2 linked regions of the Lacibacter sediminis genome follow. The protein of the gene in region 1 binds, or shares a complex with, the protein of each later gene. Links are inferred from orthologs where the notes say so. Each region holds a gene or a part of one and is shown in the gene's direction. Other genes may lie near its edges.

Region 1 (16,080 bases):
CGGTATTGTATCAATTATTCGATTGGCATTGGCTGGCCATTCCATGGGTACCGATTGCGATGATTGGTACCGCTGCCGCTTTCATAGCGGGTTTCCGAAATACACAAACCTATAGCCGCTTGTGGGAAGCAAGACAGATCTATGGCTCTATTGTAAACCTGAGCCGTGCATGGGGCATGATGGTGAAAGATTACATAAAAGATGAAGCCGCACACAAGCCAATTATTTACCGGCACATTGCGTGGTTAACTGCACTAAGGTTTCAATTGCGTGAAACAAGAGCATGGGAGAATACACAGAAGCGATACAACATCGAGTATAAACGTTTTTATATTATTCCTGAATGGCAAAGCAAAAAAGAAGATGAATTGAAACCCTTTTTAAGTGATGAAGATTTGCTGCATTGTCTGCAAAAGAAAAACTGTGCTACACATCTTATTAAACTCCAGTCAACCCATTTAAAAGAGTTACACGAAAAAGGACAGCTTGATACGCTTTATCATATTGAACTGGAAAATATGCTGGTGAATTTATATGAACAGCAGGGCAAATGTGAGCGTATTAAGAATTTCCCTTACCCACGACAATTTGCATCGATCAATTTATTTTTCATTCGCCTGTTTACATTTATTGTACCGTTTGGCTTGTTGAATGAATTTCAAAAACTGGGCGATGTTTATGTTTGGTTGAATATTCCGTTTAGTTTAATTGTGGCCTGGGTGTTTATGAGTCTTGAACGTGTAGGCGAAGCCACAGAAAATCCGTTTGAAGGCAGTGCGAATGATGTGCCTATTACTGCATTGAGCCGCACTATTGAAATTGATCTGCGTGAAATGCTTAACGAAAAAGAGCTGCCGCCGCCTGTAACTCCCGTAAATAACATACTGATGTAAGTAAAGCTACCAGGTTGTTTTTCCCATTTTTAAAAAGGCTTTCCCTATTTGCATTTTTGTATGCAATAAGAAATTATTTTGCATCGTTATCTCATTGATTCGATACCCTCCTTCTGCACTGTAAAACCGTTTCAACTGCTTTATTTAAACAAAATATGCTATGAAACTTTTTACATCAGTACTATTACTGTTTACAGTGCTTATAATGGCCTGTTCAACCAATTCAAGTCCGGCCGCATCTGTTCCGGAAACAACAAACGCAACACCGGTTGTTTACAAATCCACCGCTTCATCAACTACAAATGTTGACAAGACCGGCATTCGTCCCATGCAAAAATATTACCGACCTGCAGGTACAGCTACAGGAACAGTTCGCATTATCATTGACAAATCTGATTTTGAATTGCGTGTGTACGACAGCAAAGGATTACTGGCTGCATACCCGGTTGTATTTGGTCTGAAACCGTTGGAAGATAAATTTATGCAGGGCGATCGCAAAACTCCCGAAGGCTCGTTCAAAATTACCTATGCTAAAGAACATCAACTATGGAGAAAGATGTTGATGCTGGATTATCCAACAACAGAAAGCATGATCAAATACAAACTCCGCAAAAAGAATGGACTTATCCCTGCAAATGCAAATGTTGGTAACGGGATAGGCATTCATGGTGTTGAAAGAGGTAACGATTATTTTATTGACCGTTACTACAACTGGACCAACGGATGCATTTCACTCAAGAATACACATATTGACGATCTTGCCCGTTATGCACAAACAGGTACGATCGTTACTATTCAGAAATAAATGCTTAGTTGATATTGCACAGATCAATTTCATCCATTGATTTAGTGCTAAGGATAACTTTGTTGATCACCTCTTTCATGTTATAGTAAACGATCATGATGCCAAAGGCCATTTGATACGCTTCCCAATTGGCATCTTTCATTTTAGGATTACCAAAGCGTACAAACAGATCATCTCGTTTGGCACCCAAAACCGGAACACTGAATTTTCCTTTGAATGCATCTGTGATCACTACATAATCACGTTGTACGTAAAAGCAGATGCCTTTATCGTCGTAATAAACACCGCCACCACAACCTGATTCGTTTCCTTCTTTATCGGCTGAAGTAAAGCATGGTAGCTTGGCTTTGATCTGTTCAGGATCGGCATTGGGCTTTGCTTCATTGATCCAGCCTTTGTACACATCAACAGTGATAACGCCACAATCTGGCTTTGTTTTTAATTGGGCTGTTGCCGCAGAACCAGTCAGTAAAACTGCACACAGAAGAAAAGCATATTTCATAGTAACTAATTTAAGAATGCTGCAAATCTCCTGTATAAGTCTCAATTGAACAAATGAAGCTTTACGCAATAAGGGTTAATTAGTAGTGCAGAGATCTATATCATCAGTTGTTTTGGTACTGATGATCACTTTGTTTACAACGCCTTTTGCATTGTAATAAACGATCATGATTCCATAAGCCATTTGATAGGCTTCCCAGTTAGCATCTTTTAGTTTGGGATTACCGAACCTTGTAAACAATCCGCCTTTTTTAACACCCATTACAGGCGCTGTAAATTTCCCTTTGAATTTTTCGTTGATCACAATGTAATCACGTTGCGTATAAAAACGAACACCTTTATCATCCAGGTAAACCCCACCACCACAGGTAGAGGAAGGCGCTTCTTTTTCGGAAAAAGTAAAACAAGGAAGCTTTGTTTTTATTTGCTCAGGATCGGCATTAGGTTTGGTTTCATTGATCCAGCCTTTGAATACATCAACCGTTAAAACCCCGCAATCAGGCTTTACTTTTAATTGAGCTGATGCTGCAACACCAGTGATCAGGAATACAAGCAGAACCGCAGTCTGTCTCATAAAATATTTTTCTTTATTACTGCAAAATCCCTGCTAAAGTTTGTTTTACCCAGCTTTCTTTGCCGGCAACAGGAAATTTTTATCTTCACGGCATGTTTTTTCTGTTATCGAAACTTCTGTCCATTTTTATTTCGCCCTTTAACTGGCTGCTCATTTTTGTCCTGATCACTTTTTTTACAAAAGACCAGCAACGAAAACGCCGACGGCTTATTTTCTGCATCAGTTGGTTCCTGCTTTTTTCAAACCCATACATCATTCATAAACTTTCGCTTAGCTGGCAGGAAAAGCAAAAAATATTGACTGCAGGTGAAAAATATGAAGCAGGTATTCTACTGGCAGGTTTTGTTTCGTTTGAATTTAAAAGCAAACAGGGTTTTTACGGCGGCGCAAGCGATCGTTATATACAGGCCGTTCGTTTATACAAACTAGGGCACATCAAAAAAATATTGATTACAGGTGGCAGCGGAAGTGTGTTACGACAGGAATATAAAGAAGCGGATTTTGTAAAAGAAGAATTGTTGTTGATGGGCGTTGCGAAAGAGGATATATTAAGCGAGAACCAAAGCCGCAATACTTATGAGAATGCTGTTTATTCAAAAAAACTACTTGATTCATTGCAGTTGAAAGGTCCTTACCTGCTCATAACCTCGGCGATGCACATGAAACGTTCGCAGCAGGTGTTTACAAAAGTGGGATTGAACACCGTTGCTTACCCCTGCAACTTTACGTCGATCAATAATCCGCAGCTATTCTGGGAATCTGTTACACCGTCGCATCATGCATTTCAGGGATGGGATAATTATTTGAAAGAAGTAGTTGGGTTACTGGTGTATAAGATGACGGGCAAAGCTTGACAAAGACACAAGGTTCAAGGAAGAAAATCCAAAAAACAAAATCCAAGGAACAAACCGCAAGCAGGGACCGACTTACAACTTAGAACCTTGAACTTACAACTTTCTTGTCTCCACCGTATGCATCTCCCCTAACTTAAACAACACTTCTTCCAACCTGTTTTTAGGAATACTGATCTCAACATCACAGAATAAATTCTGCTCTTGTTTTATAACAGTGCAATTGTATTGTTTTACTATGATCATTACATCGTTCATGCGTGTATAATCAAAGTGCAATTGATAGTTCACTTCAATTTGCTTTTGAATGATGGGCGTTGTTTGCAAAGCCAGCGATGTAACTGTTCTGTACGCATTGATCAAACCTGGCACACCTAACAAAGTGCCACCGAAGTATCGCACCACAACCACCAGCACATTGCAAAGCTGCTTGCTGTCGATCTGTCCAAGAATGGGCCTGCCTGCACTGCCTGATGGTTCTCCATCATCACTCACACGAAATGTATTGCCATCAACACCTAACCGATACGCAAAACAATGATGCACCGCTTTTGGATGTTCTTCCTTCAGCAACTTCATCTTTGCTTTAAAATCATCAACCGAAGTTAGCGGGTAAGCATAGGCCAGAAAACGACTACCCCGGTCTTTAAACTCGGCTACAACAGGTTGGGCAATGGTATAATAAAATTCTTCGTTCATGTAGTGAATAGTCAATGGTGAATTGTGAATGGGAGTTTAACAATGAGCAACGTTATCCATAGGCAATTAATGCAATAGCAACAATGGATAATACAATTCCCATCCAGTTAAGTTTGGTCAATTTTTCTTTGAACATTAAAAATGCCGCCACCGTACTGAATAACACGATGCCCATATTATTGATGGGGATGATGGCAGAACTGTTTCCTGCAAATGCTTTCAACACACCCATGAGGCACCAGATCGAAAAATAATTCGGTATACCAATGATGATTCCTGCAAGAACAGCTTTTGGTTCAAACTTTATCCGTCCGCTTGCAAACAGGAAAACTAAACTGATAATTCCAATAGACGCAGCTGCTGCAAATGCACTGATGAGATATGCATTTTGATTTTCTTCGTTGATATAAGTTGTTTCAACATATTTGATCATTGTATCGAGCAAACCACTGGCAACAAATAAAATCACCGGCAAAAGAAAATAGGCTGTCTTTACTACTTTGCCGGAAGGTTCAACATGTCCGGGTGCTGGCCAGCAGGTAAGCACTACTGCAATCAGTGCTGCAACTACACCAACTATTTTAAAAATTGTGGCTTCTTCGTTATACAGGTAAATGGAAAACAAAAAAGGTATTACCAGCGACAACTTATTTCCAACTGATGCAACAGCTACACCCATTGTTTGTGCAGTCTTGGCAATTACATTGAACAATGAAATAAATATAGTGCCCATCAACATGGCCCAGCGAAACCACTCCTCGCCCATTACATCTTTGTTAATAGGAAAAGTTCCATTCACAAAAGAACCTGTAATAACACAGGTAATATAGTTAAATACAATTGCCTGGAATGTATTGATGCCAAACTTCTCAACAAGCTTAAACGACAATGTTAACCATGAACTGAAGACAATACTACCGAGCAACAATAAAAGCATATTACAATGAGTGATGAGTAATGAATGATGAGTTTATAAAGTATCCAATTCTATCTGAACCGATAAGTTGTTCGCCTGTTTGTACGGAATTGATCAATTGTGGTGCTGTTAATCCATTATCGACAGTTAGTTGATCGTTGGTAATGATTCTTGCTTCATCCCACAAACCGGCAGCAATAAAACTTTGCAGCAGTTGCGCACCGCCTTCCACAATTACGCTGTTAATGTTGAGTTGATATAATGCATTTAATAAAGCAGGAACGGTTTCGGCATTTGGCAATTGATAGTATCGCACATTCACTTCTTCACTATTTTTTATTGAATTAAAAATGATGGTTTTTGCTTCATCATTAAACAGTTTTAATGTATTCGGTAACCGCAATTGTTTATCCAGCACCAAACGAACAGGTTGTTTGCCGGGCCAGTAACGGTTGGTAAGTTGCGGATCATCAAGCAAAGCAGTATTTGTTCCTACAAGTATAGAAGCTTCTTCACTGCGCCATTGATGTACCAAACGGTTGGTCATTTCATTACTGATCAACAATCGCTCCGACGATTTAGAAGCCATCATTCCATTCTTTGTTTGTGCCCACTTGAGAATGATATAAGGACGTTGCTGCCGGTGAAACGTAAAGAACCGTTTGTTGAGATCAATACATTCGTCTTTCAACACATCAACGATCACTACCACACCAGCAGCTTTCAGTTTTTCAATTCCCTTGCCATCCACTTCTTTAAACGGATCTCGACAACCGATCACCACTTTCGGGATCTTGTGGTTGATGATGAGATCGCTGCAGGGCGGCGTTTTACCAAAATGGGCACAGGGTTCGAGTGAAACGTACAAAGTAGATTGTTGAAATTTATCGGTCTGGCCGTTTTGAACAGCCTCACCTATACAATTTACCTCCGCATGGGCTTCGCCATACTGTTGATGCCATCCTTCGCCAATGATCTCGCTACCATGTACCAACACCGCCCCAACCATGGGATTGGGCGCAACCGAACCTGTGCCTTTACGGGCAAGTTCAATACAGCGTTGCATATATTGTTCGTCGGTGATCATCTGTAAGGCTGCAAAAATAGCGGATTCGGAAGAAGCAGGTAGATTTGCGTATGACTTGGCAGGAACAATACCAACACTTACGGGAAGCATTAACTGCTGTACATGAAATATCTGAAGCTGAAGCGATGGCTGCTTTAGTAGTTGAACATGTAGGTAAAAAGAAGTTGTATCACCTCAAACAAGAGAACATCCCAGCTGAAGAAACCCAAAAGATTGATCGCATTCTGCAACAATTGCTCACTCATCGTCCGCTACAATATGTATTGAACGAAGCCTGGTTCTATGGGTTGAAGTTTGAAGTAAATGAAACTGTGTTGATACCAAGACCGGAAACAGAAGAATTAGTTGATTGGATCATCAGGGAAGTACGAAATACGAAGTACGTGGTACAGGATTCAGCCTCACTCGCCACTAACTATTCACCACTCACCATTCTCGACATCGGTACCGGCAGTGGCTGCATCCCCATCGCTCTCAAAAAAAACCTTCCCGAAACAGAAGTCTCAGCCATTGATGTTTGCAGTGAAGCATTACACACAGCTACAATTAATGCTGTAAACAACGAAGCAGAGATCAACTTTCAATTGCTTGATTTTTTGGATGAGAGCAAATGGAGTGAACTAAGGAAATACGATATCATCGTCAGCAATCCACCCTATATCAAAACAACAGAAGCAAACACGATGAGTAAACATGTGCTGGAGTTTGAACCGCACAAAGCTTTGTTTGTACCTGATGTAGATGCATTGTTGTTCTATCGAAAGATCGCTGACTTTGCATTGCATCATCTAAAGTCAAACGGAGCTGTGTATGTTGAGATCAATCAGCAGTTGGGGAAAGAAACCGTTGAATTATTTCAGCAAAAAGGATTTACTGTTGAATTGAGGAATGATATGAGTGGGAATGAGCGGATGATAAAAGCATTTGTGAGCAGTGAAAAATAAATAGCACTAGGTTGTCAATCTGCAGTCACCTTAAATGCGATATTATTGGGTAATGCTATGATATTCCCTTGTTGATCTTTGACTTTAACCTCATCGAAAATCACACTATATCCTGCTTTTATTCTAGCCCATGCACTCAACAAGTAATCAGGAAATGTTGCCGACGAAATTATTGTGTAATATGGTTCGGCAAATTCTTTATCGACGGTTATGTAAACTACGGCACTAACCAAGTCCAGACCTGGAGTTAAACTGATTCGATCAATTTTTTTGAACATAGATACCGGAATATTTCCTGTATAATATCCGAGAAGATTAAAGCCATGTTCAATACCGTATCCATCATAAACAATTTTTTCAGGGGAAGTAACTACGATGTAGCTTTCCCTTGCAAGTAACATCTTTTTCCCTTCGTTAACATTGTAGGCAGAAACCACTACCCTGCCATTTTTTAAACTATCAACAAGATATATTTGTTTATCAGGGCTAAAAATCCTTCCCTGATTTACCGTGATCATCATCTGTTTTCTTACATTACTATCGGATACAACCGCTATTGCATTCGATTTATCAGAATACATTGTATCGCCCTTCGCATTATAAATTGAAACAGTATTATTTACAGTTTGCCCACCAACCGAAATAGCAGTAAACAATAACAAAAATGTAAGTGCAGACTTGCAAGAGTTATATGTGCATATAGGTATTCTATTCATCGGTAAGATGTATCAATTTTATCGGCGAAACTGCATTTGAATACTTCGTACTTTCAACTTCCCACTTTGTACTTTACTGCACTCCTTTCTTATCAACACTCATCACCGCCTTCACACCCAAGCGATCGGCAGCACGGAGAACTGCAGCAAAACTTTCAATGGTGGCGTTACGATCGGCATTGATCACAATACTTACTTCTTCTCCGCTGTTGCGTTTAGCGCTGATCATTTGCGAAAGCGTTGTATCCATCAGCAACGGATCAACAGGTTTGGAGCCAACATAAAAATGATTGGTGGCATCAATGGTTACCACCACCGTTTGCTTACTGCGGGTATTGCTTTTGGCTTTTGGCAATGATGCTTTGCGCACATTGGGGTTAGCCAGTGTTGATACAATTAAGAAAAACATCAACAGGATGAACAGGATATCGTTCAGCGCATCTGTAAACACCTCCGATGATTCTGCTCTTTTCTTTCTGAGATTCATGCGTGAGTTGGTTTAACGGGTTGGTTCCTGCAATACATCAAGAAAATCGGCAGCTGATGCTTCCATTTTATTCAATGCTTTCTCCACCTGCGTATGCAGAATGTTATGGCACAGGTAAGCGATCAAACCGATCACCAGACCACTGATTGATGTAATCAGTTTTGTGTAGATACCGCCGGCAATGGTACTCAGTTCATATTCGCCGGTGGCATTAATATTAAAGAAGAGTTGCATCAAACCAACCAGTGTACCCACGAAACCAAAGATGGGCGCCACTTTAGAGATCACGGAAAGGATGTTGACGTTACGCTCCAGTTTATACATCTCCAGCTGGGCCACATTCTCCATACTGTTCTCAATAGAATCGATGGGCTTGCCAATACGTTGCAGACCTTTATCGATGATACGTCCAACTGGATTTTGTGTGTTACGGGCAAAGTTGCGTGCTGCTGTTACGTTGCCGCTAAGGATATTATCACGAATGATGTTCATGAAATTACCATCCACTTCAGTGGCTTTTTTAATGGCCAGCCAGCGTTCAACAAACACATACACGGTGGCCACGCTCAACAATAACAAAGGGATCATGATCCAACCGGCCTGCATCAGCAGATCGATGAGATGCATTTCTTTTTTGGGTACTACCTGTGTTGTTGCTGCATTGGTTAAGGTATCAACTGCATTCTGAACCTGGAGAAGAAAGAAATTCATATCTGTTCAATGGTTTTAGTAATTGTCACATTCCTAAAAGGTTGCGACGGTCAAATGTAAATCTTGCAAAGCATCTAAACGTGCGCTTTCACTGTTTATTTTCCACAGTCAAATATGCGTCCATGTTTTAACGATTTGTGTTAGAGGAAAGCTAAAACAGAGCCGATAGTGGTTATTGGGTAGTAGGAAGTGGGAAAAGAACTCCGGCCCTTACTACTAACTACCGGCTACAGGCTATGGACTATCGGCTAACATTCAGCAGCTTCTTGCCTTTTGCTATTTCCCCCACTTCAACTACCTTCGCAGCCGATAATTTTCAAATTACTGCATTTTCAAATTTTCAAATTCTTTGTATGGCATACGATGTAATTGTTCTTGGTAGTGGCCCCGGTGGTTATCCTGCTGCTATCCGTGCTTCACAGCTTGGTTTTAAAGTTGCAATTGTTGAAAAAGAAAGCCTTGGTGGCGTTTGTTTAAACTGGGGTTGTATTCCAACCAAAGCCTTGTTGAAGAGTGCTCAGGTGTATGAATACATGAAACATAGTGCCGATTATGGTATTTCTGCCAACGATGTTAAACACGATTTTGGCGGTGTGGTAAAACGCAGCCGTGGTGTGGCCGATAAAATGAGCAAGGGTGTTAACTTTTTAATGAAGAAGAACAAGATTGATGTGATCATGGGTTACGGAAAAGTTGCCGGCAAAGGCAAACTGGAAGTAACTGCTGCAGATGGAAGTAAACAAACAGTTGAAGCTAAATATATAATTATTGCAACAGGTGGCCGTAGTCGTGTATTGCCTTCAATGCCCCAGGATGGTAAAAAGATCATTGGCTACCGTGAAGCAATGGTGTTACCAACTCAACCAAAATCTATGATCGTGGTGGGCAGTGGTGCCATTGGTGTAGAGTTTGCTGATTTTTATAACAGTATGGGTACAAAAATTACAATCGTGGAATTTATGCCACGTGTAGTGCCTGTTGAAGATGAAGATATTTCGAAAGAACTGGAAAAGCAGTTCAAGAAAAAAGGCATTGCTATTATGACCAGTGCTGAAGTAACAAAAGTTGATACGTCTGGTGCAGGTGTAAAAGCTACTGTGAAAACTGCTGCGGGCGAACAGGTACTTGAAGCAGACATTTTATTAAGTGCGGCTGGTGTTGTTGCCAACATCGAAAACATTGGATTGGAAGAAAACGGTATTAAAACAGATAAAGGCAGAATTGTTGTTGATAAATATGGTGCAACATCAGTACCCGGCATTTATGCAATTGGTGATGTGGCTCCCGGCCAGGCGCTGGCACACGTTGCAAGTAAAGAAGGTATCAATGCTGCTGAGCATATTGCTTACATGGAAAAGAAATACAACCACGCTCCTGAAGCAATGGACTACAATAACATTCCTGGTTGTACTTATTGCACTCCTGAAATTGCATCTGTAGGTTATACAGAAAAAGCAGCGAAGGAAGCAGGTTACGAAGTAAAGGTTGGTAAGTTTCCGTTCATGGCGAGTGGTAAAGCAAGTGCAGCAGGTAATACAGATGGTTTTGTAAAAGTGATCTTTGATGCAAAATATGGTGAGTTTCTTGGTGCACACATGATTGGTGCCGGTGTAACCGAATTGATCGCTGAAGTAGTTGTTGCACGTAAACTTGAAACAACTTATCACGAGATATTGAACGGTGTACATCCTCACCCAACTATGAGCGAAGCGTTGAAAGAAGCAACTGCTGCTGCTTATGGTGAAGCGATTGATATTTAAGAGTTTGAACGAGGAATAAAATTGATTTGATTCAAAAGATAAAAAAGCCCCGACAGAAATGTCGGGGCTTTTGATTTTCACTGATATTGAATCAACACAATAAAACATCCAGTTCCAGTTCAGTTTTATGCAATGCGCTTTCAAATGCTTCTCTCCCATTCAATGCGCAGGTAGTAAGATTGCGGTAGTAGTTTATTCCTTCCCGAAGATTAGTACAGAAAGAAGCAATGTATTTTTTCTTTTTTGCATCTTGCTCAATTGCTGCACGATCTGCCAATTGCTCACGGAGATAGTTCATATATAAATTCAGCTCGGCAATAAACATGTGCGGCCGGTTTTTATTTTCCATGATATTTTCACGGCCATAAATATGATTTGTCATCGTTTGCAATGAAACCACTTTGGAGAAATTAGCGATATTCGGGCCGGGACAAATTGTTACCGCTTCCAGCTTTTTTACAAAAGTTTGCTGATAGTTAATAGCAGCAGAGTTACTTAGACCAACGCATAAACATTCTTTATCCAGCACTTCCTGCACTTGCTTTTCGTATTCCGGCCCCGGAAGCTCAAGTGATTTTAATTGTTCCAGTTTCAGTTTCTGGTATTTTTTTGAAGCGGTGCAGATGGGTTCTTTGGTAAATTCTGTATTGAACGACAAATGTTTTTCAGTGCAAGGGCTGCCGGGATTTCCATTGCTGATCCTTGCTGCTTTTTCTTTAGCCGAACTTGTTCCTTTGAGGTAATGGAAACGCACACCCAACGGTGAGTTGCCACTCAGCACCACATCCTTTTCTTTTGCTGCACATAAGAGTTGCAGAGTTTCATCATCAACAGTTGTGGCTTCGGGCACTAACAAAAACGGTGTGCCCCAACCAGTGCTTTCAATACCATATTGCTGATGCAGAAAAACATCTTCTTCATATGTACCTATTCCACCCTGCACAGAATAAACAATTGCAGGCGCCTTTTCAAAACTGCGGTTATTCTTTTTCAGTTGTGCCGCATTATAAATTTCAAACAAAGAATTGGTCAGTTCTTCTTTCTTCGTTTTAAATTCCTCAAGAATTGGGCCCAACAAATAACCTTCTGTGGCAAATGCATGTCCGCCGCAATTCAAACCCGATTCAATTCTGAACTCACTTACCCAAATACCTTTTTTCGCTAAATATTTTCCTTGTATCAATGCAGAGCGGTAATCACTCACTTTTACAACCACTTTCTTAGTAAACACAGCTTCTTCATTTGCATCAAGCTCTTTGCAATGTTCAAGGTAGTTGTACAAACGTGGATTCATTCCTGCAGAAAAGATCACCGATGAATTGCTGAGATTACTTTTTACAAATCCACGTAGTGCAGCAACAGCGTCCGATCCATCTTCTACCAATGTTCCTTCTTTAGTGAATGTTTCTCGGTCAACTTTGGTCATGATGTTTACATCAATTGTACCGGGAACGATTTGCGAACGCAGATAACTTTCGATCTTTTCTTTTTCAGATTGATCATTTAACTTTATCATCTGCCTGTATAGTTGTTTCAACGCACTATCCTCCGGCAACATTTCAAAATACTTGATGATCTCCGAGCCTTTTTCAAAAGCTGCTGTTTTCAATTTCTCTACCTGCTCCTGCACAATTGCGTTTACAAGGTTGAGATAATCGGTAATTCGCTTTGCCCTGTAATCTTCTTCATGCACAGCAATAGGTGTGTAAGGAAGATTCGCTGTTTGATAATAATGACTACGCATCATTTCGATCAACCGGTCTTCCACAATGGAAATAACGGATGAAATGCCGAAGCGTGCAACTTTAATGGGACTATCAACAGTATATGCCAATCCCATTACGGGAATATGAAACCTGTGCGGAGAAGAATAATTCATGAGTTGAAATAAACAGACGAAAACCGGCCTGAAATTTTTGGATAGTGATGAATAAATAGTGGTTCGATTTGACCAACTTTTTTGCTAGCGCAAAAGTATCCTGTATGATCAGTAGTAAGGTTTTGAAACAACTGACAGTAAACTGATCAAAAGATGATCTTCGTCAGCTCAGTTTTAAACATCGGTGATAATTCACATCCATATCTACTAAACCCCGGAGAGACTTACTTCAACAGAATATTTTATCTTCCGTTTCAAATCACGTTTGCATGCAACCAAAACAATACGGCATTTTCTCCCTACCTGTTATCGTTGGCGCTTTAGGATTCTTTGTTGACATTTATGATCTCCTGCTGTTCAATATCACGAGGCGTTCAAGCCTCACTGAATTAGGCGTTCCTGAAAACGAATTAAAAAACATTGGTGAAAACTTATTGAGCTGGCAAATGCTCGGCTTAACCATCGGCGGTATTCTTTGGGGAATACTGGGCGATAAGAAAGGAAGAAAAAGTGTGCTCTTCAGTTCTATCTTATTGTATTCGCTGGCAACTGTTGCCAATGGATTTGTAACAGATGTTGAGCAATACCGTTGGATACGTTTTATTGCGGCATTAGGCTTAGCCGGTGAATTAGGCGCCAGCATTACCTTAACAAGTGAACTGTTGCCAAAAGAAAAACGAGGTATTGCTGCTGCTATCATTGCAACAAGCGGTGTGTTTGGCACCATCACTGCTTATTTTATTCATTACCTGAGCGATGAAAACTGGAGGCTCTGCTATTTTATAGGCGGCGGCATGGGACTGGCTCTTTTATTTTTGCGGGTAGGTTTTCTGGAGAGCCACATGTTTGCAGCTGTAAAAAAAGACAACACACCCCGTGGCAATTTTCTCATGCTGCTAAATAACAAAGAACGTTTTGTGCGTTACCTGCGGGCTATCACCATTGGCTTACCTGTTTGGTACATCATCGGTATCATTATCAGTTTTTCCGATGAGTTTGCCAAGCAGTTCGGCATTGCCGGTTTCGATCAACCAAAAGCATTGATGTTACAGTATGTCGCCTTGGTGTTTGGCGATATGGGTGCCGGACTTTTAAGCAACTATTTAAAAAGCCGGAAGAAAACATTGTACATCTTTTATGGTATTACTGCTTTCTTTATTCTGTTGTTCTTTGTTTTAAGAGGAGGCGGCAGTGCATTTAACATGTACCTCATCTGCATGGGGCTTGGCTTTGGTTCCGGTATTTCCGTTTTATATATTACGATGAGTGCCGAACAGTTTGGCACCAACTTACGGTCTACCGTAGCAGTATCAGTTCCAAATCTGGTGCGTGGTTTTCTGCCGCTGATGTTATTATTATTTCAGTTCTTACGAAGCAATGTTGTGTTTAATAACTATGTAACAGGCGCATGGGTCACAGGCGTTATCATTCTTGCCATTGGCATTTACTCCGTTAGTAAAACAAAAGAAACATTTGCTAAAGATTTAGATTTTGTAGAATTATAAAAAAATACAATTGCTAACTTTAGCTGATGCAAAAGCATTTAACCATTTTTCTCATTGTCAATTTTTTCATTACGGTATCTTTTACCCAAACAGCATTACCGCAGCAGGAGTATCTGAAGAAAAATGCCATTGTATGGAACAACCGCTTTGCCGATCCTGAAAAACTATTTGACAAGAGTTTGCTGAAAAATCAACTGTTCCTTATCGGTGAAGGTCATGGTGCGCAATATAATACCGAACTGCAATTTGACATGATCCGTTATCTGCAGAAAAAAACAGGCCTGCGGTTCATTTTACTGGAGTTGGGTTTTCTCGACCAGATCTATCTCAACCGTTATCTCACTACAGGCAATGAACGGCTTTTGGACAGCTTCTTTCATTTTCACCCGAATACATTCTACTTTAATAAACAATTGTTTCAGTTCTTTCAACAGTTGTATAGCTTTAATCAATCACTACCAGAAAAAGATAAACTGCAGATCATAACCGTTGATCTTGATTTTGCTTATCGTGATGCTCTTCTGTTTCTGAAACGGGAAGCACTTACTTCAATACCTGAAGATCATAAAAAGTTATTCATGGAGATGGACCCGGTGAATGATACAGCAAAAATCCTCATCAGTAAATTTGATGAAGCCTATTCCTTTTTCAACAAGAACAACATCAACTATAAAAAATGGCTTGGCAATAACTATGAAAATGTAAAACACCTGCTTGACAATATTCATCAACGGCTTTATATCGCAACCAGCAAACGAAATGACCTGCGTGATTCCGTGATGTATCAAAATTTTCTTTACGCAAAAGAACGCTACGGTATTAAGCAGAAAAAAGTGATTGGCATCATGGGCAGCTTTCATGTAAAGCAACAAGATGCTCCGGAAGACCCACGTTTTGCTACGATCTTAAGAAAACTAAATGCTGTGAACGGCATTGTATCATTTATGAGTGTATATAATGGTGGTGAAGCAATGCTGCCAAACAGAAACAATATTGTTGGTACAGACAATAAAAAGAAACCATTCATTAATGCAAAGATCACAAACGGTTCTTTATCCGGTGCTGTTAAAGAATTCAATCTGCTGGAACCGTTCTTTGATTCAAACAAAGCATATCTCTTCCATTTAAACAGGAAAGCAACTCCCTTTTCTCAATCAGATGAGTTTACGCTCAGCGAAGACCCAACCCTTGTTACAACTATTCAGCTTTTTCAAATCCTGATCCTGTATAATCAATCACCTGCCACTATTCCGTATAAAGAGTGATTCAGTAAAAGCGCAGCCGCATACACCTGTATTACGCCGTTACTAAGATTCTGTCTGTTTTCTCGCAGGCTATCTGTATTTTCCACTAATAAACCGCCATAGCGGCATCTCTTCACTTCAAACAAAATAATATGAGAAAACTCTTGCTCTTTTTGCTGGTAACCTCAGCGTTAACAGTAAAGGCACAGGATGAAAAAACTGATCTTGACATCATTAACAAGATTATTAAAGAAGGCACTGCCAATTCGCAGATCATGGATATTGCTTTTCATCTTACTGATGTTAGCGGTCCACGTCTCACCAATTCCCCCGGTTATTTCCGTGCAGCAAATTATGCAGTAACACAGTTGAAAAAATGGGGTGCCGATAAAGCAGGGTTAGAAGCATGGGGCGATTTTGGCCAAGGCTGGCAATTGAAGAAAAGTTATATTGCTATGACAGCTCCCTATTACAAACCGATCATGGCCTTTCCAAAAACATGGACACA
Region 2 (16,142 bases), 1.8 Mb from region 1 along the record:
TCAAAAATGAAAGCATTTAAACCTCATTTTGAATTTACGTACAGCAATTTTGGAACCCATCTTCTTTTTATTTCCTGTCTTGCTGCAATGTTCCACTTCGATGTTCTTTACCTGCTTTGGTTTCTGTTATTGATCGCATTGGCATACTTTTTTTATACAAGATCGATACTGAACAAATCATTTTATTTTTTAGTGATTACCACACTTTACACTTATATCGGTATGGGCTACGTGGTTATTCAACTGCTAGATTCAATGAGAAATTTTGGAATGACATCCATCTATCTTGGATTAATGTATTTTATTGCTTCAGGAATCGGTCTTGTTTTCTTCCTCATCAGTTCTAACCGTAAAATAAAAGCAGCATGATCGCCTATAACAAAACATCGCTGCATAATAAGGAGGTGCAACAGCAATCAACATCAGCTTTCGAAAGCAAGCTGATCAGTGCAGATGAATTGCAACAGATCAAAGCAAAATACCCGGTTCATTTTTACACACCCAATTTTTTCATCCGCATCGGGCTATTCATATTAACCGGAATCGTCGTTTCGTTTTCCTTCAGTCTTTTTTCATTGATCTTTATGAGCTCTATTGAAGATGCAATGAAAATTCTCTTGCTGTTTTTTTCATTGCTTACCTATGCAGCATTGGAATTCATGATTGAGAAAAATAACCATTACAACTCGGGTGTGGATGATGCACTGTTGTGGAATTCTGCCGGTATGCTATTGGGAAGCCTGATTGTTATCATTGATTCAGGTGCATTAACGAATTGTATCCTTACGTTCCTCATTTCATTCTATTGTTCACTCCGGTTTGCCGACAGGATCATGGGTGTTATTGCGTTTCTTAGCTTATTGGCCATTATCTTTTTTCTCTTTACCGATCACCTTGGAATTTCCAAGGCCATTATACCGTTTGTGCTGATGGCCGCATCTGCAGCGGTTTATTTTTTAATGATACGGCTCGAAAAGAAAGAAACCCTGAAAAATTATAAGCATTGCTTTACCCTGATCATCATCTTCAGTCTGCTCAGTTTTTATGCGGCAGGAAATTATTATGTGGTGCGGGAAGTAAACAATGCAATGTTTCATTTAACCAGTGATGGTTCTTTACCTTTCGGGTGGTTGTTTTGGGTATTGACTGTTCTTATTCCCATTCTTTATATTATCAGAGGATTACTAAAGAAAGATGTTATCTTTTTAAGGATCGGTGTGCTGCTGATTGCGGCCATGATCTTTACGATTCGATATTATCATTCTGTTCTTCCATTAGAAATAGCAATGACAATTGCCGGAGCCATTCTGCTTATTCTTTCATATGTGCTGATCAATTACCTCAGGCAACCGAGGTTTGGTTTTGTTTATACAGAACAGAAGGGTGATCAAAAAGATGAAAAGTCGCTGATCGAATCTTTAGTCATTGTTGAAACCCTGGGACAAGAAGCAAAGTCTTCTGATGCCACTAAATTTGGCGGTGGTAGTTTTGGAGGCGGTGGAGCGGGTGGAGAGTATTAAATAGGGATTAAAACCTTCGTCCAACACTCAATAAACATTGTGAAATTGTATCTCCGTTCGTATCAAGTTGCAACTCTGCCAAAACACCGATGGAAATTTTTTTTGAGATAGTATAGTTGTATACAAAACCTACATTACCTCCTATTGCTAGCGTTCGTTGGGGGGATGTATTAAAAAAAGATACAAGTGGAATGGGAAAACCCGTTCCTGCAGGAGGATACACGCCGAGTTCATCCCAATAAGAGGTCGATTGGTATCTTAAAATTGGCCCAATCTTTAGTAACAATTCATGTACCTCACTTCTAACAATGCTGTATCCGTAAAGGCCTGCAATTTGAACCCCCGCAATAGTCCCCCTTACAGAAGCATCAACTTCATTTCCTTGTTGATCGGTATAAAAAATTGGCCATTGCTTATCATGAATAGTACCACCAATACCCACAAACCACGAAGATTTTTTGTTGAAATATTTCCCAAACTCAGAATCATAAGCAAAACCAATAACATCTCCTGTGCCGTTTAAACTTGGGCCAGCGTATAATTGCAGATGCCTTTGGGGAAGTGTATGTTGGGCATTTGATAACAAAGAAATAAACGTTGCAAAAAGTAAAGTTAGCTGTCGCATGATTGGAGTAAAAAGTTCGAATGTAAAATAATTTTTATTTTTTAGCAGGACGGATAAAGTTTCCAGCAAAGCATTCTCAGTCAGGAAAACCTGAAAGGGTTTATTTTCCCTAAATTGCACCCGCAGTTATGGATAAATTCATTGTTTCAGCACGGAAGTACAGACCCCAGACTTTTGATACAGTTGTGGGCCAATCGCATATCACCACTACATTAAAGAATGCCATCAGCCACAACCAGCTGGCGCATGCATTTTTGTTTTGCGGTCCACGTGGTGTGGGCAAAACCACCTGTGCCCGTATTCTGGCAAAAACCATCAACTGCGAAAATATTCAACCAAATGGTGAGGCTTGCGATACCTGTGTGAGCTGCAGAACCTTTAACGAAGGAACATCACTCAACATTCATGAACTCGATGCTGCCAGTAACAACTCGGTGGATGATATCCGTTCCTTAATTGAGCAGGTGCGTTTTGCACCGCAGATGGGGAAATACAAAGTGTATATCATCGATGAGGTACACATGCTCAGCTCCAGTGCCTTCAATGCATTTTTGAAAACGCTGGAAGAGCCTCCTTCCTATGCCATTTTTATTTTAGCAACTACGGAGAAACATAAAATTCTGCCAACCATCTTAAGCCGTTGCCAGATCTTCGATTTCAAACGCATCACCATTAATGATACCGTTGAACATCTGCAGGAAATTGTTGGCAAAGAAGAGATCAACGCAGAGAAACCTGCACTGCAGGTGATCGCTCAAAAAAGTGAAGGTTGTATGCGTGATGCGCTCAGCATCATGGATAAGATCGTGAGCTTTACCAATGGCGAATTAACTTACCAGAATACATTAGAGCATCTGAATATTCTTGATGCTGATTATTTCTTTAAGTTGCTGGAGGCCATGCAACAACAGGACCTTGCTACAAGCATGTTGTTGTTTGATGATATCAACCGCAAAGGTTTTGAAGGCGATATGGTACTGAATGCCATGGCCGAATTCTTCCGCAACTTACTTGTTTGTAAAGATGAGAAAGTGGTAAACCTTTTAGAAGTGGTAGAAAGCTTTAAAGAAAAATACACCTCCGCTGCTAAAAAAACATCTGCTTCGTATATCATCAGCGCATTGAATGTGTTGAATGAAGCAGAGATCAACTACAAACAGGCACGTAACAAACGTCTGCATGTTGAACTGGCTTTGATCAAACTTACGTACCTGCAACAGGCACTCGATCTTACTGATAAAAAAAAAGTAGTTGAGAAAACGAAGGCGGTTCAGTTTCGTGCATTGAAACCAATTGAAGTAAAGGAACATGTACCAACTGAAGGCACAAGGAACAAGGTGCAGGAAACAAGTGGGGCAAAACTAATTGTAGAAGAACCATTGGAGAAGTTACAAGACACAAGGCACAAGACGCAAGAACCAAAAGCCAATGTCCAAAATCCAATTGCACAAACTGCTGTTCCAAAAACTGCTTCTGCAGGTATCAAAGGCGGCTTATCAAAACTGCGTGAAAAAATTGCAGCTGAAAATAATAATCCCAACAATCAGCAAAAAGAAATTGATCCCGAAGGTTTGAAAATAGCCTGGCAGGAATACATTCTCAAACTGAAAGCAGCCACCAAACATTCGGTGGTATCTACATTTGAGATGATGGAATGCCGCATGAAAACTCCTCTTGACTTTGAAGTTCAGGTGTATGGCAATATTCAACTTGGTTTTCTGAAGCAGGAGAAAACAGCATTGCTGCAACATGTGCAAAGCTTTTTTAAAAACCCCAACATTAATATTCTTGTTCAGTTGGTTGAAGAACCGGAAGATCTTACACCGGTTGAACGACCACTTTCTATGAAGGAGCAATTTATTCGAATGACTGAGAAATATCCGCTGGTAAAAGATCTGAAAGATAGGTTGGGATTGGAACTGGATTACTAAATTCTACAGTTTTACCATTTTCATATCATACCGCAATGCTGTAGTAATCAAAATTGTTTTACCGCTTATTGTGTAATCGGAAGGCTTGCAGGGATAAAGCGATTGCAGGTTACATGACATCAGCACCGTTAAAAAAGCCGAGCCTAAATTATCTTCAGCAACTTCCGTCATATTAAAGAAACCAAAATTCACTTGGTGAGCTGCAGGTAATGTGTAGCTGCCGCCACTAATTGTATTTTTCAACGTTTTCCCGGTAAATGAACCATCTGCTTTTAACGAAAGACTGATCCTTCCGGCATTACCGGGTTGATAAGTTAGCGTGGCACCTGTACTCTTATCCTTTATCTCAACTAATTGCCATGTTCCCGCCAAAGGCATATTTGCTGCAGGTTCTGTACTGCATGATGACATCAGAACGATCAACAGTGAGAAAATTGTAAGGATTCGCATAGCGGTTGTTTTCCTTTCTGACAAATTAAACGCATTTTTCGTTGCTTACTGCTGCTTCTTTTGTTTCAAACAGGCTGCATTACTGCTTTCTGTAAACCTTCGAAAGCATGGCTCGAAAAACTAACAGTTATTGACCAGAAACCACAGGTCGATATTTGCCTAAATTGCCTTAATTTCACGCCCTCATTACGACAAAAAACTGATCTTATGGCTGAAGTGATTCGTATGCCCCTGTTAAGTGATACCATGACCGAAGGAAAAATTCTGAAATGGAACAAACAGGTGGGCGACAAAGTTAAAGGCGATGATGTGCTTGCAGATGTTGAAACCGATAAAGCGACGATGGAAGTTGTGGGTTATGCCGATGGCACCTTACTCTATATCGGTGTTCCGGAAGGCAAAGCAGCACAGATCAATGAAATTATTGCAATCGTTGGTAAAGAAGGTGAAGATTATAAAAGCCTGTTAGATGGCGGATCGGCTGCTCCGGCTCCGGCTGCTGCAACTGAAACGGCTGCTGCCCCTGCTCCTTCGGCTCCTGCCGCTGCAGGTGTTGATGCTGACGCATTAGCTGGCCAGTTGGGTGTTACGGTTATCCGTATGCCTCTCCTGAGCGATACAATGACAGAAGGAAAAATCATTGCCTGGAATAAGAAAGTGGGTGACGCTGTAAAGGCCGATGAAAGTCTTGCAGATGTTGAAACCGACAAAGCAACGATGGAAGTGATTCCGTATGTAGACGGCACAATTTTATATACCGGTGTTGAAGCAGGCAATGCTGCCAAAGTAAACGAAGTAATTGCTGTGATCGGTAAAGCCGGTACAGATATTTCTGCTTTGGTGAATGCATTTAAAAATCCGGGTACTCCCTCAGCTCCGGCAAGTGCAACGGCTGCAACAACAGCTGCTGCCGCAACCACACCTGCCGCTGTTGCATCAACAACAGCTTCAAGCACAGAAAACGGTCGTTTAAAAGCATCTCCATTAGCAAAGAAAATTGCTGCTGAAAAAGGTATCGATCTCCACGCTGTACAAGGCAGTGGTGATGGGGGCCGTATCATTAAAGCAGATATCGATAATTATAAACCTGCAGCTGCTGCCGCAAGTGTTCCTGCAGCCAAAGCAGCAACTCCTTCTGCTCCTGTTATTGCCTTTACTCCCGGTGCAGGCGAAGGATTTGTTGATACGCCAAACAGCAACATGCGCAAAACAATTGCACGTCGTTTGGGCGAAAGCATGTTTACTGCTCCGCATTTCTATTTGAAAATGGAACTGAACATGGATAATGCCATGGCAGCACGTGCACAAATGAATGCAGTTAGTCCGGTTAAGATCAGCTTCCAGGATATGATGATCAAAGCATGTGCTATGGCATTGCGCAAACATCCTGCAGTGAACTCTTCATGGATGGGCGAGTTTATCCGCACTTACAATCATATTCATATTGGTAGTGCGGTTGCAGTTGACCAGGGATTGATTGTTCCTGTATTCAAATTTGCAGATCAAAAAAGTTTGAGCCAGATCGCTTCTGAAGCAAATGGCTTGTACGATAAAGCAAGAACAGGTAAACTGCAACCGCAGGAATTTACCGGCAACACATTTACGATCTCTAACTTAGGTATGATGGATATTGAAGATTTCACTGCCATCATCAACCCGCCAGACAGCTGTATTCTTGCTGTTGGTCGCATTAAAGAAATTGTGATCAAGAAGAAAGATGGCAGCTTCGGTACTACCAATGTAATGAAAGTAACATTGAGTTGCGATCACCGCAGTGTTGATGGTGCTGTTGGTTCTTCGTTCCTGCAAACATTGAAGAAGTATATCGAGAATCCTGTTACCATGTTGGTATAAGTATCTCTGATCAATTTTATATGATCCCGTTGCACTGTTGCAACGGGATTTTTTATTGCTGAATCATTTTATCTTTATTGACTAAACAGTAACTATTATGTCCATCACCAACAATGCAGAACTGGAAGGAATGCAAAAGATCAGCAACGCTGTGGCTGTTACATTAAAAGCTATGCGTGAATATGCAAAGCCCGGCATCAGCACGAAAGAACTGGATGACTATGGCGGAAAATTGTTGGAGGAGATGGGCGCTAAATCAGCACCTTATCTTACTTATAATTTTCCTGGCTTCACTTGTATCAGTGTCAACAAATCATTTGCACATGGTATTCCATCAACAAATATTATTCTTCAGGAAGGAGACCTGGTGAATATTGATGTATCAGCTGAGTTAGATGGTTATTGGTCAGACAATGGCGGTTCATTTGTTGTTGGTGAAGATATGCATCAGCACCAACCCTTGGTTGATCTGTCGAAACGAATTTTATACAATGCACTCGATCAGATAAAAGGAGGTGTGCGTATTTCAGAGATTGGTAAACTGATCGAGACACAGGCAAAGAAAGCAAACTGCAAAGTGATACAGAATTTAACGGGTCATGGTGTTGGCAGAAGTTTGCATGAAGATCCACTGGAGATACCAAACTATTATGATCGTTTTAATACAAAACGTTTTCGCAAAAACTCAGTTGTTGCCATTGAAACATTCATTGCCACACATTCTACACAAGCTGTAGAGTTAGAAGACGGCTGGACCTTCGTTGGTAACAAAGGCGGCTATGTTGTGCAGCATGAACACACGATCATGATCACAGATGGCAAGCCGGTTATTCTTACAGCAGCCAATGGTATTTGATCAGTAACATTTTTTCCTCTAAATCATCTTTGCAGGCTTCTGTTTATATTGCAGCAAATGGGCAAAACAAGCACCAACATTTTACTTGCGTGTACGATCCTTATCTCGTGCTTGTTTTATTTTATACAGGGAAGAAAAAGTCTCGTTTTTTATGGCGATGCATTGGGCTATTATCTCTATTTGCCAACTGCATTTATTTACAACAACACCGGCCATCCTGAAACCTTACCAACTGACAATGGCATTGATCCCATAGTAACGAACTATGTAACGGATATGTATGCGCAATCAGGCAAAAGCGCAAAGGGATATTTCGTAAATCAATACACCTACGGCACCGCTTTTTTTGAATTACCTTTTTTTACTGTAGCACATGTAATTGCAAAGCTCACAAACGGGGAAGCAAATGGGTTTTCAAAAACATACAGCAACGCCATCCGGTTTTCAAGTATTGCTTATCTCTTACTGGGTTTATTTTTCCTGTTTCGATCGTTGCTGCTGTTTGTTGATCGAAATACAGCAATCATAACCACCTGCATCGTTCTTATCGGCACAAACCTTTTTTGGTTTTCCTTTTACCAAAGCGGGATGGCACACAACCTGCTATTCTTTCTTTATGCATTGTTGCTATTCCTTACCATCAGAGTACATCAAAAACCTTCCCTGCTGTTATTTGTAGTAACAGGTTTAACAGCCGGTTTTATCAGCATCATTCGCCCTTCAGATATTCTCTGTTTGCTTATTCCTGTCATGTATGGCATCTATAACCGTGCATCGTTTACAGAGAAAGTACAATTCATCAGGAAGAATGCTGTTTACATTGGCATTGCTGCTCTTTGCTTTTTACTTCCGATCATTCCACAAATGCTGTACTGGAAAAAATATGGCGGATCATTTTTTTATGACAGTTATGTGAATCAAAAATTTGATTTCTTACATCCACATATTTTTGAAGGCTTGTTTGGATTCAAGAACGGTTGGCTGGCTTACACGCCGATTATGTTTTTTGCTTTTGTCGGACTTGTATTTGCCAAACGTTTCAGGAAAGTACAGTTGCTGTTTCTTACATTGTTGCCACTCTATATTTATATCATTTACTCGTGGTGGTGTTATAATTATATTAATGGGTTTGGTTCAAGGCCAATGATTCACCTTTATCCTTTACTGGCAATCCCATTAGCAACACTCATAAATACTTCAACAAAGCAAATAGTAATGCAGGTTTCTCTTTGGGTGCTGTTGTTGTTTTGTTGCTTCGTCAATATCAAACAAAGTACGCAGCAGGCAAAAAGAGAAATGTGGAGTGAGGAATCGAACGCAACGTTTAACCTGCAAACACTTTTTAAATCGAGACTCAGTTATAACGATCTCGTGGTCATGGATTGTGGCGACCGGCAGCCCCATGCTTCATCACTGCCTGCTCAAAAATCAATGGCTGAAATAAATCCCTACGACAGCATACAGCAAAAAGATTTCATTCGGATGAGTGAGCAGGAAGAGTTTGCACCTGTATCGCTGCAATATTTTACCGCTGCAAAAGATATCACTACATCATACATAAAAGCCAGCGGTACTTTCAACGCACCTGAACAGATATACGATTGGTACCGCTATCAGTTGATGGTGTTAACCGTTACACGCAATGGCGAGGTCCTGCTTTGGAAAGCCGTAAAGATCAATAATAAAATCGGGCTTGCTGACAGCTCCTGTTTAAAGCATCCACGCATTGAACTCCGGCATACTGATCTTAATCAATGGGGACCTGTTCATTTCTTTGCACCACTTTCATTTAAACTGCAAACAGGTGACGAAGTAAAAGTGCTGGTATGGAACCTGGCACGCAAGCCATTACTGATCAAAAACCTGAAACTGGAACTTTTTTAGCAGATCTGCGTTACATATTTTGTGAGCTTCAAATGACAGCCAGGCGATAGTTTGCCCATTAAACAAAGCTTACATTTACAATAAGCATCATCAACCATGATCAGGAAAAGTACTATACAGCTGTTACGATTTCATTTCTCCATTTTCTTAATGCCGGTATATTGGTTTGCATTAACTCAATTGGTAAACATCAACCGGACAAATGCGTTATTGATCTTTATCATTCTTCATGTGCTTGTGTACCCATCCAGCAATGGTTATAACAGTTATATGGACAGGGACAACTCTCCTATTGGTGGCCTTGCAAACCCATTGCAGCCAACAAAGCAATTATATTATACAACAGTTGCTATGGATGTTTTAGCTGTTGCACTGTCATTCATTATCAGTTACTGGTTTGCAGTTGGAATACTTATTTATATCATTGGGTCAAGGCTATACAGCTATCGTGGTGTAAGGCTGAAACAGTATCCAATTATTGGTTATCTCACAGTAATTACGCTGCAAGGTGGTTTGGTTTTCTGGATGGTTTATCATGGATCATCAGTGATGCTTAAAACAGGCATGCCTATTGCAGGTATGATTGCAGCAAGCTTGCTGATCGGCGGGTTTTATCCGCTTACACAAATTTATCAGCATAAGCAGGATAAAGAAGATGGAGTGACAACCATCAGTTACCTGCTGGGCTATCGCAAAACCTTTGTATTCTGCGCCGTTGTTTACTCTGTTGCCATGATGTTTGTTGGTTATACCTTCTTTTCATCACTGATGATAAAAGAATTTTTCATCCTGGCCATCTTTTTCCTCCCCATTCTCGTTTATTTCTTATGGTGGGCAGTGAAAGTGTGGAAGGACGAAAGTTTTGCAGATTTTAAACATACGATGCAAATGAACGTTTTGGCAAGTATATGCACCAACGCAGCATTTATAACGATCTTAATCATGAATCAATTTGAGTAAACTGGTTTCCATTGGCACAGCCGTTCCGGCATTTAAACATGCGCAGAAAGATATCCTGCAGTTCATGCAGGAAGTGTATGCCTTAGATGCTGTTGAAAACAGGAAGCTGAAATTTCTGTACAGCCAAAGTGGAATTGATACACGTTACTCTGTTGTTCCCGATTACAGTCACAAATTACCTGAATGGAAGTTTTATCCGCACAGCGAAAATCTTGAACCATTTCCGGATTTAGAACATCGCATGCGTTGGTACAACCGTTATGCGGCACCGTTATCTGTTGATGCGATCAGGCAATGTATTGCAGGAAAGATAAACAGTCAGCAAATCACGCATCTTATAACAGTCAGTTGCACAGGCATGAGTGCGCCGGGTCTTGATCTGATGGTGATGGAGCTGATGGATCTTCCAAAAAATATCTTTCGCACTTCCATCAACTTCATGGGTTGCTATGCAGCCATTCACGGATTAAAGCTGGCTGATATGATTTGCAAAACCGATCGTGCTGCAAAAGTGATGGTTGTGTGTACTGAATTATGCACACTGCATTTCCAAAAAGATGCTAGTCCGGATAGTATTGCTTCCACGCTTTTATTTGGAGATGGTAGTGCTGCAGCATTGGTGATGCATGATGATGTAACTGCAAAAGGACTGCACCTGAAAAGTTTTTACAGCGAAATTGTGCCTAAAGGCAAACGGGACATGGCATGGGAACTCTCATCCACTGGCTTCTTAATGACGTTGAGCGGATATATTCCTGATCTCATTAAAGAAGATTTTGAACCGTTGGTGCAGAGAGCATTGCAACATGCAGATCTGCAACAAAACGATATCAGTAACTGGTGTATTCATCCCGGAGGAAGGCGCATTGTAGATACTATTCATAAATCGCTTCAACTACCGGAAGGAAAACTTCAGGCTTGTTATGATGTGTTGCGTGATTATGGCAACATGTCTTCTCCTACTATTCTATTTGTGCTGAAAGAATTGATGCAAAACAGCAGTAAGGATGAATCCATTTTTGGTGCCGCCTTTGGCCCTGGCTTAACAATGGAAACTTTTGTAGCTTCAACACATGCCTGATCTCACGAAACGATCATATCAAAAAGAACTACTCGATGGCGATGATATTCTGTTTGATGACATCAAACAGAATATGCAGGAACTGGATGTGATCAATACTTGGCTAGGTGGACACCAGATCACTATCAAAGGCTTTCAACATTTCATTAGCAGACTCAGTCACCCGCCAGTCCTGAGCTTGTCGAAGGATGGGGTGGCTCACCCGCAAACACTTCAAATTTGTGAAATTGGCTGTGGTGGTGGCGATAATCTGAGAGCCATCCAACAATACTGTAAAAAGAAAAACATCAATATAAAACTGATCGGTATTGATATCAACCCACATTGCATTGCCTATGCACATTCAAGAAGAGAAAATGAAGGCATTGAATTTATCTGCTCAGATTATTCCACAGCAGCATTCACGCAAAAACCCGATATTATTTTTTCTTCGTTGTTCTGTCATCATTTTAGTGAGGATGAATTACAATTTCAATTCATGTGGATGAAGAACAATTCAACACTTGGTTTTTTTGTGAATGATCTACACAGGCATGTGCTTGCTTATTATTCCATCAAACTGTTGACCAACCTTTTTTCAAAATCATATCTTGTAAAAAACGATGCACCATTGAGTGTTGCAAGAGGATTTAAACGGGAAGAACTTATTCAACTTTGTGATCGACCATCTATCAACAACCATCAATTAAAATGGATGTGGGCTTTTCGTTGGTTATTGATTTATAAACATGACTGACAAGCATTACGATATTGCAATCATTGGTGGCGGCCTTGCCGGATTGGCTCTAGCCATTCAATCAGCAAAGCAAGGTTATAAAGTTGTGTTGTTTGAAAAAGAAACATATCCCTATCACAAGGTTTGCGGCGAATACATCAGTATGGAAAGCTGGAACTATCTTGAATGGTTAGGAATTCCGTTATCACAACTCCATTTACCGATCATCAAACAACTGGAAGTATCGTCGCCTGAGGGAAATATCTTTCAACATGAATTGCCGCTTGGTGGTTTTGGCATCAGTCGTTATAAACTGGATGAAATGCTGGCCACCATTGCCCGGCAACACCATGTTCATTTACTGGAAGAAACAAAAGTGAACGATGTAATTTTTCACGACAATACATTCATTATTCATTCAACTGCCGGTGAGTTTACTGCAACAGTTGCAGCAGGTTGTTTCGGCAAACGATGTAATCTTGATGTTAAATGGAATCGAAATTTTGTACAGCAAAAACCAAATAAACTCAACAACTATATCGGCGTTAAATATCATATCAACATCAATCGGCCGGCTGATGTAATTGCGTTGCACAATTTCAAAAATGGATACTGTGGTATTTCACAAATTGAAGATGGAAAATTTTGTCTTTGTTATTTAACCACTGCTGTTAATTTGCAAAAAAGCAATAACAATATTGAACAGATGGAGAAAAACATCCTCTGCAAAAACCCACAGCTCAAAAAAATATTTGCTGAAGCTGAATTTCTATACAAGACTCCTGTTACCATTTCACAGATCAGCTTTGATCAAAAGCAACAAGTAGAACATCACGTGTTGATGATTGGCGATGCAGGTGGCATGATCACGCCACTTTGTGGCAACGGTATGAGCATGGCCATGCACGGAAGTAAACTGGCGTTTGAACAGGTGCATGCGTTTCTGCAACAGCAAATCACACGGCAGCAAATGGAAGAATGCTACAGCCGCAACTGGCAACAGCAGTTTGCCAAACGTTTAAAAACCGGCCGCCTGATTCAAGGGCTCTTTGGCAAGCCAAGCATCACCAATCTCTTCATCAATTCAGTCAAAACGCTGCCCTTCCTAGCCAAACCGTTGATACGTCTCACACACGGCCGATCCTATTAAAAAATTAATTTTCAGTAATTACTGAAAATTCGGAATTGTTTGCTAACTTAGGGCCATGAAATTATCGGAAGCCAAACAACAGTTCATCAGCACCTGGGGCGCCATGGGTACACATTGGGGTATTAACCGCACCATGGCACAAGTTCATGCGTTGCTGATGATCAGTCCTGACCCTTTAACACAGGACGATGTGATGGCCCAGTTGAATATCAGCCGGGGGAATGTGAACATGAACATCCGTGACCTGATCGATTGGGGTTTGGTGGATCGTGTGCTGATCCAAGGTGAACGCAAAGAATATTTCACAGCTGAAAAAGATATCTGGAAAGTAGCACGCCAGATCATTAAAGAACGCAAGAAACGTGAATTGGATCCAATGATGAAACTGATGGATCAGTTAAGTAAAGTGGATGGCGATAAAAAAGACAAGGAAGTAAAAACATTTCTTGATACTATCAGCGGTATTAAAAAATTTGGTGCACATGCCGATAGTATGCTCGATGTTGTTGTGAAGAGTGATGAGAATTGGTTCATCAGTACAGCATTGAAGCTCTTTAAATAGTTGATCAAAGATCAATACAGCCGATTCGTTCGGCTTTTTTAAAACACACTATTTTCATTTTTTTCTGAAATTATAAAATACATGAAACATGAAACTGTTTAAGCAATTCGAATTTTACAGTAGTGTATTACTGATCTTGGCATTTTTTATCAGCTGGCTTATTACACATGAGGGCGGACTACTCTTCACTGCCTACTATGTTGTTGGAGCCCTACACGTAACCGGTATGATCGTCCATGCTTTGGCACATTGGTTTACAAATACCAATAGCCTTCGTTTGTATTATCACTGGTTGGTTGTTATTCTGCTGCTGCTTACTCCACTTGGTATTGGCTTATGGATATTATTATATGCCGCCCCTTTCATGGCAATTGTATACACATGGATCTGCTGGAGAGAATTAAGGGCTTTGCAATTGAAAGAGTTTGTGCATTTGAAATAATTCATCACTAAATAAATTGTTATGAACTACACAATCCCCAACTGGCTCATTTACATTGGCGCAGCCGGACAAATTTTTACAGCCATGGTTTATCCTTATGTGCGACACAAAGTTTTCGATTGGTACAACGATATCAAAAAGCTAAAACCGCTTAACCAGGAAATCGCAAAAACATATGGTCGCTACATACAAGGTTTAAACTTTTCCTTTGGTTTGATCTCCTTCTTACTGGCTGATGAGTTAAAGAATGGCAGTCCGCTTGCTGTTGCAGTAACCGGGTTAATTGCTGCTTACTGGACGGGTAAAGTCATTACACAATTTGCGTACTACCCTATGTATGAAATTCCAAATAAGCTCATTTTTAAAATTGGAGAAGTATTGATGAATACATTGTTCATCACCTTTGCAGTTGTGTTTATCTGGTTGTTTGTTTTTAATATTATATATTATTTAAACTAAGTACAAAATGACAAACAAAAAGATAATTATTGCAGGTGGTTCCGGCTTTATTGGGGAAGAAATGATCAGGTACTTTGGGAAAGATAATACGATTGTTATTTTAACAAGACAATTGCCCAACAGCAGTAATAACAGAAATCAATATACCAGTCTTACAAGTACTGAGCTTTCAAAAACTACTTTCATTCAGTGGGATGGAAAGACGATTGGACCATGGCACAAAGAATTAGATGGAGCAGATATGATTGTGAACATGGCAGGTAAATCTGTGAACTGCCGGTACACAGCAAAAAACAAACAGGAAATTATTGACAGCCGTGTCAATGCAACAAAAATAATTGGCGAAGCGATTCATAAACTTGTACAGCCTCCAAAGCTTTGGATCAATGCCTCGTCTGCAACTATTTATAGACATGCCGAAGACAAACCGCAGGATGAATTAACAGGCGAAATCAAAGATGACTTTTCTGTTCGTGTATGTAAGCAGTGGGAAGAAACATTTTATGAAGAAAGAACTCCATTCACAAGGAAGGCCGCATTGCGAATGGCAATTACACTTGGGTCAGGTGGAGTAATGATTCCCTATTTCAATCTACTAAAATTCGGATTGGGAGGCAAACAAGGCAACGGTAAACAAATGTATAGCTGGGTGCATATTGAAGACACTTGCAGAATGATTGAATACTTGTACGAACATAATGAGCTGGAAGGAACCTATAATTGTTCATCACCCAATCCTGTGAGCAATGAGCACTTCATGGAAACACTTAGAAAAGTAACCAATACAAAAATCGGTCTTCCCGCTTTTGAATGGATGCTGAAGTTGGGAGCATTCATCATTGGAACAGAAACTGAATTAGTGCTTAAAAGCAGATGGGTTGTTCCAACAAAAATGCTGCAAGCTGGATTTGTATTTAAGTATCCACACCTGAAGGATGCATTGGAACAGGTAATTGCATCTACTCCTAAAAAACAATACAAGCTTTGGTAAAACTGCAGCGCTTCAATTGATGTAACTTTACAACATGAGCAAAAAAACACTTGTACTCGGCGCCTCTGATAACAGTTCACGGTACAGCTATCTTGCCATACAACGTCTTCGCAATAAAGGCCACGAAGTAGTTGGTATTGGTAAGCATACAGGAACTGTTGATGATGTAACAATTGAAACAACAAAGCAACCTGTTGAAGAGCTCGATACTGTTACGCTCTACCTCAATCCTCTTCATCAAAAAGAATATTACGATTATATTCTTTCGCTCAAACCAAAACGCATCATCTTTAACCCGGGTGCTGAAAATGAAGAGCTGAAACAACTTGCGCTTCAAAATAATATTCAGCCAATGGAAGCCTGTACATTGGTGTTATTAAGTACCGGGCAATATTAAGCGGATTGTAGATTGACGATTGCGGTACCACTTACCAGTTGCCTATTATACATTGTCTGTTTTCTTCTTCGGTTATCCCCAGCTGTTAATAAACACATAACTCAACAATCTTGCAGCAGCCGGAAAGAATTTCGTAAATTAGGGAAACCCTTTTTTATGAAATGGAGAAAATTCAATGGCGAGCATATCCGCATTCCGATCAAGGAAGAGGTACGTGCCGCCATTATAAGAGAAACCGGCAAAGGCTTTCGCCTGAAAGTTTGTG

What was found.
Region 2: the proteins of lpdA (region 1) and H4075_RS17080 are in contact, whole or in part, in a crystal structure (PDB 1EBD), measured with the Geobacillus stearothermophilus proteins. The link is inferred for Lacibacter sediminis from one-to-one orthologs. Residues at the interface, in WP_049624544.1 of Geobacillus stearothermophilus: Pro340, Ser341, Asp344, Tyr345, Arg403, Asp406, Val408, Glu431, Ala432, Gly433, Asp438; in WP_033016211.1 of Geobacillus stearothermophilus: Ile130, Ala131, Met132, Pro133, Arg136, Arg140, Glu141, Asn155, Arg157.

Annotation. Positions count from the first base shown.
Region 1 is NZ_CP060007.1:2,246,995-2,263,074, reverse strand. What follows is about bases 8,825-11,740. They hold lpdA (dihydrolipoyl dehydrogenase), read left to right. Parts: upstream 8,825-9,537; coding sequence 9,538-10,944; downstream 10,945-11,740. Other genes in these bases: H4075_RS09640 (hypothetical protein), read right to left, coding at 11,036-11,740; H4075_RS09650 (MotA/TolQ/ExbB proton channel family protein), read right to left, coding at 8,825-9,184. In the rest of the region: H4075_RS09705 (bestrophin family protein), read left to right, coding at 1-893; H4075_RS09700 (L,D-transpeptidase family protein), read left to right, coding at 1,054-1,698; H4075_RS09695 (hypothetical protein), read right to left, coding at 1,703-2,200; H4075_RS09690 (hypothetical protein), read right to left, coding at 2,276-2,773; H4075_RS09685 (YdcF family protein), read left to right, coding at 2,866-3,627; H4075_RS09680 (IMPACT family protein), read right to left, coding at 3,721-4,323; H4075_RS09675 (EamA family transporter), read right to left, coding at 4,376-5,260; bifunctional diaminohydroxyphosphoribosylaminopyrimidine deaminase/5-amino-6-(5-phosphoribosylamino)uracil reductase RibD, read right to left, coding at 5,262-6,326; prmC (peptide chain release factor N(5)-glutamine methyltransferase), read left to right, coding at 6,377-7,270; H4075_RS09660 (hypothetical protein), read right to left, coding at 7,285-7,986; H4075_RS09655 (ExbD/TolR family protein), read right to left, coding at 8,060-8,473; more of H4075_RS09650, read right to left, coding at 8,486-8,824; more of H4075_RS09640, read right to left, coding at 11,741-12,823; H4075_RS09635 (MFS transporter), read left to right, coding at 13,093-14,328; H4075_RS09630 (TraB/GumN family protein), read left to right, coding at 14,355-15,593; H4075_RS09625 (M20/M25/M40 family metallo-hydrolase), read left to right, coding at 15,725-16,080. UniProt on the Escherichia coli protein: Lipoamide dehydrogenase is a component of the glycine cleavage system as well as of the alpha-ketoacid dehydrogenase complexes.
Region 2 is NZ_CP060007.1:4,021,667-4,037,808, forward strand. The notes cover bases 4,079-7,056. They hold H4075_RS17080 (2-oxo acid dehydrogenase subunit E2), read left to right. Parts: upstream 4,079-4,733; coding sequence 4,734-6,380; downstream 6,381-7,056. Other genes in these bases: H4075_RS17075 (hypothetical protein), read right to left, coding at 4,080-4,526; map (type I methionyl aminopeptidase), read left to right, coding at 6,478-7,056. Also shown: H4075_RS17055 (DUF2157 domain-containing protein), read left to right, coding at 1-369; H4075_RS17060 (hypothetical protein), read left to right, coding at 366-1,520; H4075_RS17065 (hypothetical protein), read right to left, coding at 1,528-2,265; H4075_RS17070 (DNA polymerase III subunit gamma/tau), read left to right, coding at 2,274-4,076; more of map, read left to right, coding at 7,057-7,236; H4075_RS17090 (hypothetical protein), read left to right, coding at 7,294-9,120; H4075_RS17095 (UbiA family prenyltransferase), read left to right, coding at 9,217-10,080; H4075_RS17100 (type III polyketide synthase), read left to right, coding at 10,073-11,161; H4075_RS17105 (methyltransferase domain-containing protein), read left to right, coding at 11,154-11,897; H4075_RS17110 (NAD(P)/FAD-dependent oxidoreductase), read left to right, coding at 11,890-13,026; H4075_RS17115 (GbsR/MarR family transcriptional regulator), read left to right, coding at 13,082-13,588; H4075_RS17120 (hypothetical protein), read left to right, coding at 13,677-14,030; H4075_RS17125 (hypothetical protein), read left to right, coding at 14,052-14,489; H4075_RS17130 (TIGR01777 family oxidoreductase), read left to right, coding at 14,497-15,480; H4075_RS17135 (CoA-binding protein), read left to right, coding at 15,515-15,877; H4075_RS17140 (ribonuclease H-like YkuK family protein), read left to right, coding at 16,034-16,142.